Regions from separate parts of the Aliiglaciecola sp. NS0011-25 genome, predicted to be linked through region 1. Evidence: predicted binding sites of a transcription regulator. Region 1 holds the regulator's gene; each other region holds the start of a gene.
The links. The regulator FliA, encoded in region 1, starts transcription of late flagellar genes. The targets are predictions, from matches to a motif close to CTAAAGNTNNNNNNNNNNNNGCCGATA.
Positions count from the first base shown of each region.

Region 1 (3,183 bases):
AGCAGTTAGATACCTTAAATCAGCATTCATGTGCTAATATCAAGAAGTATGTTGTGATTCAAGCCAATGCACAATACAAAGTGCTGCAGCATACTTTGAGTGCATTTAGCAATATTGATTTGCAGGGATGTATTTTAACCAAGCTCGATGAGAGTTATAGTCTCGGAGAAGCGTTAAGTGTGGCAATTGAACATAAGTTAGCCGTTAGTTATTTGACGGATGGACAACGAGTCCCTGAAGATATTAAAGTTGCAGACGCAAAGTTTTTAATCTCTGCAGCGGCTAAGCTTTATAAAAAATATGGTTTGATTCATACTGCTAAGCCAGAACTAAACAAATCGGCATTAGCAATATGATTGACGACCAAGCGAGTAGCTTAAGACGAATGAATCAATCTCGATTAATCAAAGTGATTGCGGTAACCGGTGGTAAAGGTGGGGTCGGTAAAACGAACATTACCTTAAACACGGCTATCTCGATGGCTAAAATGGGCAAGCGCGTCATGGTGTTAGATGCCGACTTAGGGTTGGCAAACGTCGACGTCATGTTAGGCTTGCGAGTAGAAAAAAACTTATCCCATGTTTTATCTGGTGAATGTACGCTGGATGAAGTTTTAGTTGTGGGCCCTCATGGGGTATTGATTGCACCGGCAACCTCCGGAACACAATCAATGACCGAACTCAGCCCCACTGAACATGCAGGACTAATTCGCGCGTTTAGTGAGTTGCGTACCAATATAGATGTGCTTATTGTAGACACGGCTGCGGGCATATCAGATATGGTGCTCAGTTTTTCCAGAGCATCACAAGATATAATGATGGTTGTCTGTGATGAACCCACCTCTTTAACTGATGCATACGCGTTGATCAAACTACTGAACAGAGAACACGGCGTGTTTCGCTTTAAGATCGTTGCCAACATGGTACGTAACATGCGCGAAGGACAAGAGTTATTTGCAAAGTTATCTAAAGTGACTAACCGTTTCTTAGATGTTGCTTTAGAGCTAGTAGCAACGGTTCCTTACGATGAGAATATTCGTAAGTCAGTTCGAAAACAAAAAGCAATTGTAGATGCATTTCCAGGATCGCCAGCTTCTATCGCTATTAAAGGCCTTGCAGAAAAAGCAATGCATTGGCCAATTCCCAACCAACCTGGTGGACACTTAGAGTTTTTCTTAGAACAACTTGTCGCCGAAAAAGTGGTAGGTGGACAAAGGTGATTAGAAAGGCAGCAGCTTATCAACAACAAGCCGATTTGGCTCAACTTGTAGAAAGACATGCTTCCTTGGTTAAGCGAATTGCCCATCATTTATTAGCCAGATTACCTGCCAGTGTATTAGTGGATGATCTAATTCAATCTGGAATGATTGGATTGCTCGAGGCCGCAAAAAACTTCGATGGCTCAAAAGGCGCAAGTTTCGAAACTTTTGCAGGTATCCGTATCCGCGGAGCCATGCTTGATGAAATTCGCAAAGGCGACTGGACACCCAGATCTGTGCATAAAAATGGCAGAGCAATTACCCAAGCAATTAATCAAGTAGAACGTGAAACGGGCAGAGATGCTAGAGATATAGATATCGCGGAAAAGTTAGAAGTAAGCCTACCCGAATACCATCAGATGTTGAATGAAGTCAACGCTGGAAAAATTATCGGTATTGAAGATTTAGGTATTACCGAAGATGTGATTACCACTGAGCAAAATAAAGGTAGTGACACGCCTTTTCAGGATTTACTACAAGGTTCATTTCAAAAAGCATTAGCACATGCTATTACTACTTTGCCGGAACGAGAAGCAATCGTACTGTCATTGTATTATGATGAGGAGTTGAATCTCAGAGAAATTGGCGAGGTACTCGAAGTTAGCGAGTCCAGAGTCAGCCAAATTCACAGCCAAGCAATGTTAAAATTGAAAAGCAAAATGCAATCTTGGCGAGTTAACGAAGAATAATAAAACACCATTTGATTTAATCCTCATTGGAGGCAGTTTTGGATAAAAATATGAAAATCCTCGTTGTTGATGACTTTTCAACGATGAGACGCATCATCAAAAATTTACTTAAAGACTTAGGTTACACAAGCGTTCAAGAAGCCGATGATGGCAGCACTGCGTTACCTATGTTGCAACAAGGTGATTTTGATTTTGTAGTAACAGACTGGAATATGCCAGGCATGCAAGGAATTGACTTGCTTAGAGCCATTCGTGCAGATGATAGTTTAAAGCATTTACCAGTTTTAATGGTAACGGCTGAAGCGAAAAAAGAACAAATTGTGGCGGCAGCTCAGGCTGGAGTGAACGGTTATGTTGTTAAGCCTTTTACGGCGGCTACGCTTAAAGAGAAGCTAGACAAGATTTTTGAGAGACTGGGTTAAGATTTAACCTGTGTTGAAAATTAGGAGTGTCTAAATGACCGGCTCTAATAAAGCTCCAATGTCTCTTGATGACGCTAAAAAATTAGTTGAATTGCTGGAAAGCGGAGATAACCAAGTTGCTAGCGAATTGCTCGAAGAAGCCTCTTTAACCAATTCTGTTGAATTATTTGCAGAGGTGGGCAAATTAACCCGCCAGCTCCATGACTCTCTGAATAGTTTTCAACTTGATGATCGCATTTCGAATTTAGCCAATGAAGAAATACCTGATGCGCAAAGTCGCCTGAACTATGTTATAGAAACGACCGAAAAAGCGGCTAACACAACGATGGATGCCGTGGAAGCAAGTATGCCTATTGCTGAAAAGCTGCATACAGGTATTAATAATTTGCTCCCCGAGTGGAAAAAGTTGATGACTAGGCAGTTACAACTTGGCGAATTTAAATCTCTTTGCTCGGACTTAGATGGATTATTAGAACAGTCATCTAAAGACACCGAACAATTAACTGCATTCTTAACAGATATATTGATGGCACAGGGGTATCAAGATATCACTGGCCAAGTTATTCGCAGAGTTATCGAATTGGTGAAAGAAGTTGAAGACAGTTTAGTGCATATGTTGACTGTTTTTGGTGCTTCTGAAACAAGTTCGTTAATTTCAAAAGCAGATGAAAATGCTCATAAATCTAAAGCTGAGTCCGATACAGTGAAAGCTGAAGGTCCAATCATTGATGCTGAAATACGCGATGATGTGGTGTCCAATCAGGACGATGTAGATGATTTATTATCTAGCTTAGGGTTTTAAGAGGAACTTATT
Region 1 is NZ_BAABWR010000016.1:51,562-54,744, forward strand. It holds gene flhF (flagellar biosynthesis GTPase FlhF) at 1-356, shown strand, start outside; gene ABWV72_RS14595 (MinD/ParA family protein) at 353-1,219, shown strand; gene ABWV72_RS14600 (RNA polymerase sigma factor FliA) at 1,216-1,947, shown strand; gene cheY (chemotaxis response regulator CheY) at 1,986-2,369, shown strand; gene ABWV72_RS14610 (protein phosphatase CheZ) at 2,404-3,171, shown strand.

Region 2 (3,183 bases), on a different contig from region 1:
AAATCCGCACAAGGTCTCAAAGAAATTGCAAAAGTAGCCCAAGGTATTGGGCCATGGATTCCACAACTATTTGATTTTGCGAATAAAACACCAACTAGTTTACTAGCCAATGCCCATCAAGCAGGGCTGCTAATTCATCCTTATACATTTAGAAAAGACGACCTCCCAGCCAAGTATTCTTCGCAACAGGTGCTAGACATCCTATTCGAAGATTTAAAAGTAGATGGTTTATTTACCGACTTTACCGATGTGCTGGAAAATTACTTAGAAAAGCGATGATATTGCTCTAGAGTCACTAGTAAAAACTAACAAGCTCGCGATTGCGAGCTTTGTGAATTTAGGGTTTAGCCATTCGAATGATGACTCGACGATTTTTAGCACGAGACATCTTATTCGTATTGGTCGCCGCATGACGACGTTCGCCGTGTCCGGTGACCTCTATGCGATCAGGATCAACACCCATCTCTGTGAAGTACGCCTTAATTTCCTCTGCTCGACGAATAGATAATTGTTCGTTGTTCCAACGACCACCATAACTATCTGAGTATCCATCTAACAAAACCAGCTCAAGATCTGTATCTTCTTTTAAATAGTCCCCGATCATTTGTAGGCGTTTTTTAGAGTATTTGGTTAAGTCTGTACTATTGCTGTTGTAACTTAGCACTGTGTATGCAATATCTTCAAATGCAAAAGGTAATAAATTAGCGACACACTCAGCGAACTCAACATAGGGTTTCGAAAAGTTACTGGCATTTAAACCCACAGCGATACGATCGAAGTCACTATACCAATCTTGATAATATAGTGTTGGCCAAAAACCTTTTTCCAATTCAGTTAACATTGTCCAAGCGGCTTTTTGCGGTAAATCACTATTGTATTGTTTGCGAATTGGCATTTGCGCAATTTCACGCTGCATTTGTCCTGGCATCCATTTGGGTGGGACTGAATAAACGGAGGCAACAGAATAGGTGTTTGGTAACCTTAACATCTGCAACTCAAATTCCATATTCAGTTGCTTAGAAGCCGTGCTGTAAAAAGCAGCTTCTCCATAACCAGGAAGTTGGTGACTCAAAGTACATTGCAAGCGACTTTTTTGACTGACTTGCCACTGAGAATCCTCAACTGGCGCTGCATAATGACGCAAGCTAGCTTGGCTAGCAAAGCTGAGGGTTAAGCCCAAAAAAATCGCGCACTTTTTCATATCAGACAGAAATCCAGTAAATAGTGTTTATCCATTATAGATATCGACACTAGAAACAAAAAGTTTAATCACCCGTTGTGTACGGATAATAACCAACTAGACCTATCAAATGCAAATGCGCCTAAACATATTCACAACTGAACTGGTACAAGGCTTTAAAGGTTGACATAATAGCAAGCTATGTTGTCGATTAATAAGGTTATCATGTCAGATCCAATTCACCTGTTGAACCAACGATTTAGAGGGTATTTCCCAGTCGTCATTGATGTTGAAACAGCTGGATTCAATGCGCAAACTGATGCTTTATTAGAATTAGCAGCAGTGACATTGAAAATGACAGCTTCTGGAGACATTCAGATAGATAAAACGTTCCATTACCATATTAACCCTTTCGAGGGCGCAAACCTCGAACAAGCCGCTTTGGACTTTAACGGTATTGATCCTTATTGTGCATTACGAGGCGCGATTGATGAATCTGAAGCAATTAAAAATTTGTGCAAAGAGATCCGAAAAGAACAAAAAGCAGCGGAATGCCAACGCTCAGTGATTGTTGCCCACAATGCATCATTCGACCAAGGCTTTGTGAATGCAGCCATTGAAAGGTGTAATATTAAACGCACTCCTTTCCATCCTTTTGTATCATTTGATACCACCAGTTTAGCCGGTTTAACCTTAGGTCAGACGGTGCTGGTTAAGGCCTGTGAAGCGGCACAAATCGAATTTGACCAAAGAGAAGCCCACTCAGCACTTTACGATACGATGAAAACCGCCGAGTTATTTTGTTTTATGGTCAATAGATGGAAAGCCCTTGGTGGCTGGCCGATATAATTCACAATTCCAAGGGATGCTTTTAACGTGCTCAAAATAGCAGTAACGGGTTTACAAGGCTGAAATAAAAAGTGAGGCCTGAGCCTCACTTAATGTAAATCAACGATAAACCGCAAATTTAATCACAGTGATTAAATATAGGCTTAATCGTCATTATCCGAATCAATATTGTGCATTTCCAAATTACTTAATTCAGTTTGTATCATTGATTTTTTAGCCCCTTCAGAACGGGCCCCATCAACTCTCTCTAAATAAGCTTGGTCAATATCACCAGTTATGTACTCACCATCAAATACAGACGTTTCAAAACGAGTAATGGCAGGATTCTCAGCACTAACCGCTTCAACTAGATCTTGAATATCTTGGAAAATCAGCCCATCAGCTTTAATTAACTCACTAATTTCGTCGATATCGCGGCCGTAAGCGATCAATTCATTTGCACTTGGCATATCAATACCATAAACATTTGGAAAACGAATCTCTGGCGCAGCTGACGCGAAATACACCTTCTTGGCACCTGATTCACGGGCCATTTCAATAATCTGTTCAGATGTAGTGCCGCGTACAATTGAATCATCAACCAGAAGAACATTTTTGTCTTTAAATTCTGATTTAATGGCGTTAAGTTTACGTCGCACCGACTTACGTCTAAGCGTTTGACCTGGCATGATAAAAGTACGACCGATATAACGGTTCTTTACGTAGCCTTGACGGTAAGGTAAGTCCAACTCTATAGCAATTTGCAACGCTACATCGGAAGACGTTTCCGGAATAGGAATAACCACATCAATATCTAAATCAGCCCATTCTTTGGCTATTTTCTGACCTAGTTTTTTACCCATATTCACCCGCGAGGCATATACTGATATTCCATCGATAAAGGAATCAGGTCTTGCGAAGTAAACAAATTCGAAAATACAGGGAATATTTTTAGGGTTTTGCGCGCACTGTTTAGTAAATAATTCACCTTCTTCAGTCACATATATTGCTTCGCCTGGTGCGACATCACGAATAAACGTAAAACCTACGGCATCTAGAGCAACACTTTCGGATGCAACCATATATTCATCACCCTGCTCAGTTTTACGCTTACCTAAAGCAAGAGGACGTATGCCATATGGGTCTCGAAACGCAACCATGCCATTGCCGATAAT
Region 2 is NZ_BAABWR010000012.1:116,964-120,146, forward strand. It holds gene glpQ (glycerophosphodiester phosphodiesterase) at 1-279, shown strand, start outside; gene ABWV72_RS12185 (flagellar protein MotY) at 338-1,201, opposite strand; gene rnt (ribonuclease T) at 1,406-2,029, shown strand; gene purF (amidophosphoribosyltransferase) at 2,173-3,183, opposite strand, start outside.
Region 2: the regulator FliA is predicted to act here: its motif matches at 1,243-1,269, upstream of ABWV72_RS12185 (flagellar protein MotY).

Region 3 (3,183 bases), on a different contig from region 1:
TACTCTGAGAACCGAATAGGCCGGAAGTCCCGTATCCACCCGCTCTAGAGATATTGACACTGATAGTTTGACCTGGATTAGCACCCACCAAAAAGGCGGACGAATAGGCACCACCAAGAATATTAACGCCACCGAATTGCGAAGTTGCGGCAATTCGACTTATTTCTTGTTTTAAAGCATCTACTTCTTTTTGTAGTGCTAATCGATCTGCCGATCCATTAATACCATTTTGAGATTGCACCGCTAATACACGTATGCGTTGCAATGCAGATGTAGTTTCGGCCAATGCACCTTCTGCAGTTTGCGCAAGCGAAATACCATCATTTGCATTTCTTACAGCCATATTAAGGCCCAGAATTTGCGTGGTAAGTCGATTGGAGATTTGCAGTCCGGCGGCATCATCTTTCGCATTGTTTATGCGCAAACCTGAAGATAAGCGTTCAAACGCTGTACTTAAATTATTGTTCGACGTGAATAGCTGACGACTCGCATTCAACGACGACACATTTGTGTTGACGTATAAAGACATTTTTTTCTCCTAACGATTTAAGCAATCCGCCAAACCTATTATTATTATTAGTGGTTTTTGCGGTGATTCTAAGTGCGCTATTATTAGTTTTATTACGTCACTTATTTAGGCGTGTACTTATTATTTTTTTATTTTGTACATCGCTCTTGGAATCTTTATCGAACAGGATCGAAAAATCCTTTAGCATAAATTTAAGCTAAATTATTATCCCTATTAATATCAATTAGTTAGGTTGAGAAAAAAGCCGACTAAATTAGTCGGCGAAGCGCTCTCACGTTAGGAGGGAAAGAGCGCACTCTCTACGTTATGGGCCATTAAAAGCAGAATCACTACCCCCTGGCTTTAATTTCCCAATCGTATTCTATTAACCTAGAAGCTGAAGCGCTGATTGTGGACGCTGATTAGCCTGAGACAAAACAGTTAAACTTGCCTGTTGGATAATCTGATTACGTGTCAATTCAGCAGTTTCTGTAGCAAAATCTGTATCACGAATACGTGAACGAGCTCCAGCAACATTTTCAGATATATTACTTAAGTTTCTGATAGTTGATTGGAAACGGTTTTGCAGAGCACCTAAATCGGCACGTACAGCTCCTACAGTTGAAATTGCAGCAGTAATCTCTGTTAACGCTGCAGATGCAGATTCAATACTCGCAACTGACGTAGCAGCGATACCTAGGCCAGAAGCCCCAAAACCACTAGTTCTAGACAAATTAACAGAAATAGTTTGACCACCGTTTGCACCCACTAGGAATGCAGCTGAAAATGCCCCATCAAGGATGTCGACACCGGCAAACTGTGAAGTTTGAGCAATACGTGAAATTTCAGTTTTAAGTGCTGAAACTTCTTTTTGTAGTGCTAAACGGTCAGCGGAGGTATTAATACCATTTTGTGATTGGACTGCAAGAGTACGGATACGTTGAAGTGAGTTTGTAACTTCTCCTAACGCGCCCTCAGCAGTTTGTGCTAAAGAAATCGCATCATTGGCATTTCTTACAGCTTGGTTAAGACCTTGAACCTGGGTGGTTAAACGGTCGGTAATTTGCAAACCAGCAGCATCATCCGCTGCACGGTTTATACGGAAACCAGAAGACAAACGCTCAAAAGACGTGCCTAAACGGTTAGATGAATCAAATAATTGACGTTGCGCATTCAAAGACGAAACGTTGGTGTTAACGTATAATCCCATGGGATATCTCCTACACTCTCAGTCCAGCGTTTCGCTGGCAACCGATAAAAATCGGTGGTTAAAAAACACATTCAAGAACATCAATCTTAGTCAAAACTAGATCGGTGTTACTGGCTCTCTCAGATAGGGTATCGACGGGTTAAAAAATCCCTTTAACTAAATTTTGCCGTTTTTTATAAAAACGGCAAAAAATTTCCGCTTTGCAAATTGTAATTAATTGAGATTCAATAGCTTTTTAGATAAAAATAAATTTTAAAAATGATGATTAATTGGACTAATTCGATTTGGAAAACATCTAAACACAGCGCTTTTACCGATCTTTGTGAGTTTGCTGACAAACTATTTGTTAGTTTTAGAGAAGCGTCAGATCACATGAGCCAAGATGGTGACATACGCATCGTTACTTGCGACCTATTTGGTAAAAAAATTAACAGCACCACCCTTAAAATGGCAAATTGTGATTTGCGAGATCCTAAGTTAACGGTCATGCCCGATGGCAAATTACTGATGACTGCCTACGCTCGTTGTTATGATGAAACTGGCAAGTGGCAGCATAGTCGTTCGTTGTGTTGGTTTTCTCAAGATGGATTAAGTTGGTCGAGTCAACATTGGTTTGCAGAAAAAAATTGGTGGGTTTGGCGAATACGCTGGCAAGGAGAACAAGCCTATGGATTTGCTTACAAACGTGCTCAACAACAACTGAACCTTTATAAAGGTAATCCATTACGCACCTTTGATTGTGTAAAACCTAATGTGCTTAGTCTAGCCAGTCACGGACTTGGTTATCCTAATGAAAGTGATTTGTGTTTTATGCAAAATGGCGATGCTTATGCCGTGGTTCGCAGAGATGCTGACTCGTTTACTGCCCAATGTGGCTTTTCAAAACCTCCCTATAACCGTTGGCAGTGGTTTGATTTGCAACAATATATTGGTGCGCCTGTTATCATTTCACATGGTCCGGAAAATATATTGATTTGTGGTAGGGCTTGGTTGAATGGAAAATTTAAAACTGCGCTTTGGCAAATGAACATTGAAACTAAAAAGTTGATCCTAAAGGTTGTTCTACCCTCAGGTGGCGACTGCAGTTATGCGGGCATGGTGCGCTATAATGAAAAAATATACGTTAGCTATTATTCAAGTCATATCGACAATCAAAGTCACATCTATTTAGCGCAGCTAAACCTTTGATCTAAAATTAAATATAGTCAAATAACGTTAGTCCAGTTACGCGCGAAAAAGTTGCTTGAGCTGCTTGCAATGCGGTTTCTTGTTTACTCAATTCAGAAACGGCCTCTGCATAATCCACATCTTCGATGTTCGCACGGGCTGTTTTATTGGCGATTTCAAGATCCAAATTCGATTCATAAACCGACTCGGCAACATTCATGCGGCCACCTAAGGATGAAGTTGCATTAGCTAACGCCTTTGAACCATTATCAATACCCACCAGTGCATCGGCTATGGC
Region 3 is NZ_BAABWR010000014.1:18,568-21,750, reverse strand. It holds gene ABWV72_RS13165 (flagellin N-terminal helical domain-containing protein) at 1-529, opposite strand, end outside; gene ABWV72_RS13160 (flagellin N-terminal helical domain-containing protein) at 894-1,718, opposite strand; gene ABWV72_RS13155 (hypothetical protein) at 1,977-2,906, shown strand; gene flgL (flagellar hook-associated protein FlgL) at 2,914-3,183, opposite strand, start outside.
Region 3: the regulator FliA is predicted to act here: its motif matches at 1,848-1,874, upstream of ABWV72_RS13160 (flagellin N-terminal helical domain-containing protein).

Region 4 (3,183 bases), on a different contig from region 1:
CGGTGTACATGAACTTCTCACCATGACTCCAGATCTTCGCTCGCTTGTCTACAAAGAAGCATCGGTAACAGAAATGAAAGCCCAGGCAATGCGAGACGGTATGCGTACTCTTACCCAAGACGGTATTTTGAAAGTCTTAAAGGGTGACACTGATATCGCGCAAATTCAGATCATCAGTGGGGCTGATTAATCCAAAGGCACTTCAGTTTATGCACTAGTGCCACAGCCTGTTAATAAACTGTGGCACTAGTCTCTAAACTATTGTTCAGATTCAGATGATTGATTTGCAGTGGGCAAATTATTCAATAACTGTTTATTGAATGCATGAAAATCATTGATTGCCGACACCAAATCATTTGTACCCAAATCCTGCACTTCATTAATAATGCTATTAATCAAAGTTTCGTACTGATCACCATCGGCTAACTTTTGCTGTGATTGCTCAAACACATTCAACATTTTTTGTAAGTAATCACTTACTCTCTCCACCGGCTTTGATGACTGTTCTTGACTACCTTGCTCATCGCTGTAGTGTGAGACTGACTCGTAAGTTTTAACTACTTCCACTTGCTCTTGTCGAGTTAACTGCAAAGCGAAGCCGGTTAGCTCCTGTTCATCAAAACCAATTTCTAAGGCCTGTTCGAAGGCCCGTTCGATATCACCATCAAAAAACGTCGTAGCCAAATCATTAGCATCAGAAACTAACTGGCCAATGGACTGCAACTCACTTTCGTCTAACTCTCCAGATACAGAAAAGCTGTAATTATTCTGTGCAATAAACACCGACTGCTGCACTTCTGTTTGTTTAGTGGCGGCTTGAGACGTTTCAGATTGAGTATTAGATTGAGCTGATACTTCTTCAGCTTCGTTGTTGGCAGTTTCTACTGTTTCATTTCCAGCACTGTCAATACCAGCCCGTGGCAATACATCATTGTGCTCAATGTTTGGTTCTTGCTTAATCTGTTTTTCTTGTTGCAATAAAACCTGTCGATTTAATTCGAATTGTTTTAAATCTTCGAAACGAATAACCACTTCATCACCGTCTCGAGTGCGGATCTGTAATTCGCCATTTTGTTGGCTGGAGGCAGAAAGACTCTCTGTTATTAACGAAGTATCTGATTGCAATTCCCTATCTTCTGGATCACTCTGACTACCGAAGAGTTTATCTTGTAAACGCTGAATTCCCTGTTCAATCAAATCGGCACTTCGGCCTATTCCGTCGGAAATTTCTTCGTTCATAAAACCAGATAAATCTTTTTCAGCCAGCTTAATACCTTTAGAAACACCGGAACGTGCTTGTTCGAATAAACTAACTAATGTTTCTTCATCTGCCCCATTACGAGCAGCGCCAGATATCACTCCACCAACAAATTGGAGCACATTCTTGGCCACTTCCTCGAAGTCAAACAGACTCTTGTTAGTTTCTTCTGGGTTTTTAAGATTGGCCCGCGTCTCATCAATTTGTAATGTTTGATTGAGCGAGTTATTGTAAATTCTTAACCCGACTGTGGTTTGCGAGCTGAGTTTGCTAACCGTAGATTCTGCAGGCGCACTTATACCCGCTTCGGCTTGTCTTAAACCCGCTTCGCGCAATTGATTTTTCACAGCGTCATTGGGATTAACCTGAGTTTTATCTCCCATAAACGCTTTAATTTCACCGAAATTCATGTGCAATACCTCACTATCCTCATGTAATAGTATCGGCTATAAATTCACTTTATTGAGAAATTAAATTAAATAACTCCGCTAATATGGGAAATAATCAGTCAAATTAGTGCTTTACCCTATGTACGATAAAACAAAAACCAAATTGCATTTGCAAGCGCGCAGGAAATCTTTAAAATTCGCGAATCTTCTTTCAATGCCAACCTAATCGAGTTTTTGATGCGTCCAACAGAAATAGATCCCCAATTTTACCAAGCTCAACTCGATGAAAAAGTGACAGCTTTAAGCGCTCAGTTTAGCCAATTTAAAATGCCCAAATTAGAAGTGTTCGCTTCGCAAACTCTGAATTACCGAATGCGTGCGGAGTTTCGTGTTTGGCATGAAGGTGATGAGCTGTTTCACATCATGTTCGACCAACAAAGCAAAGAGAAATACCGCGTCGATCAATTTCCTCCCGCGAGTAAACTGATCAATCAAGTAATGGCCGATTTGGTGGTGCTATTAAAAGACAATGAAATAGCGCGACGCAAACTATTTCAAATCGACTATTTAAGTACTTTAAGTGGTGAAATTGTCGTTTCCCTGCTTTACCACAAGCCATTAGATGAAAGCTGGCAAGCACAGATAAGTAAAATTTTAAAACAGCTAAGACAGCACTATCCAATAGATATAGTGGGTCGAGCCCGTAAACAAAAAGTCATAGTGGATAAAGATTTTGTCATCGAGCGTTTACCTATAGGACAAAGAACCTATGAATTTAAGCAGGTTGAAAATAGCTTTACTCAACCAAATGCGTTGGTTAATCAAAAAATGCTTGAATGGGCACTTGATGTTACCGCAAATAGCGAAGGTGATTTACTCGAATTATACTGCGGCTTAGGCAACTTTAGCATTCCCTTGGCGCAAAACTTCAAACGGGTTTTAGCCACCGAAATTTCAAAAACCTCAGTTGCTGCAGCACAATATAATATCAGCGCCAATCAGGCTGACAATGTGACAATTCTTCGTATGTCTAGCGAAGAGTTTGTACAAGCCCAAGCGGGGATAAGAAAATTCAATCGACTAGAAGGGGTGGATTTAGCCCAATACGATTGCCGCACAGTGTTAGTCGATCCGCCAAGAGCAGGTTTAGATGATGAAACAGTTTCAATGATCAGTAAATATAACAATATCGTGTATATTTCTTGTAACCCAGAAACCTTGCAAAATAATTTGGACCTATTAAGCAAAACTCATGAAGTCCATCGTTTTGCTCTATTTGACCAGTTCCCCTATACCCACCACGTTGAAGCCGGTGTATATTTAGTGCGAAAAAACTAACAAGATTTAAATAGGTTCATTGCTTTTAGCGAACTCTAACGAGCCATTTGTAATGAACCTTAACTGAATTTTTAATCGAATCGCCAATTGTTCTCTTTGAATAGGATCTAAATCCAGCGCCTCAGCACCAGTGCTAAACACCAGTTTAACCATTGCTTCAGCTTGTAAATTCGCGAGTTTTCTATTTAAACCAGTTGT
Region 4 is NZ_BAABWR010000010.1:149,242-152,424, forward strand. It holds gene ABWV72_RS10730 (ATPase, T2SS/T4P/T4SS family) at 1-190, shown strand, start outside; gene ABWV72_RS10735 (DUF5610 domain-containing protein) at 259-1,668, opposite strand; gene trmA (tRNA (uridine(54)-C5)-methyltransferase TrmA) at 1,885-2,985, shown strand; gene fabR (HTH-type transcriptional repressor FabR) at 2,992-3,183, opposite strand, start outside.
Region 4: the regulator FliA is predicted to act here: its motif matches at 1,699-1,725, upstream of ABWV72_RS10735 (DUF5610 domain-containing protein).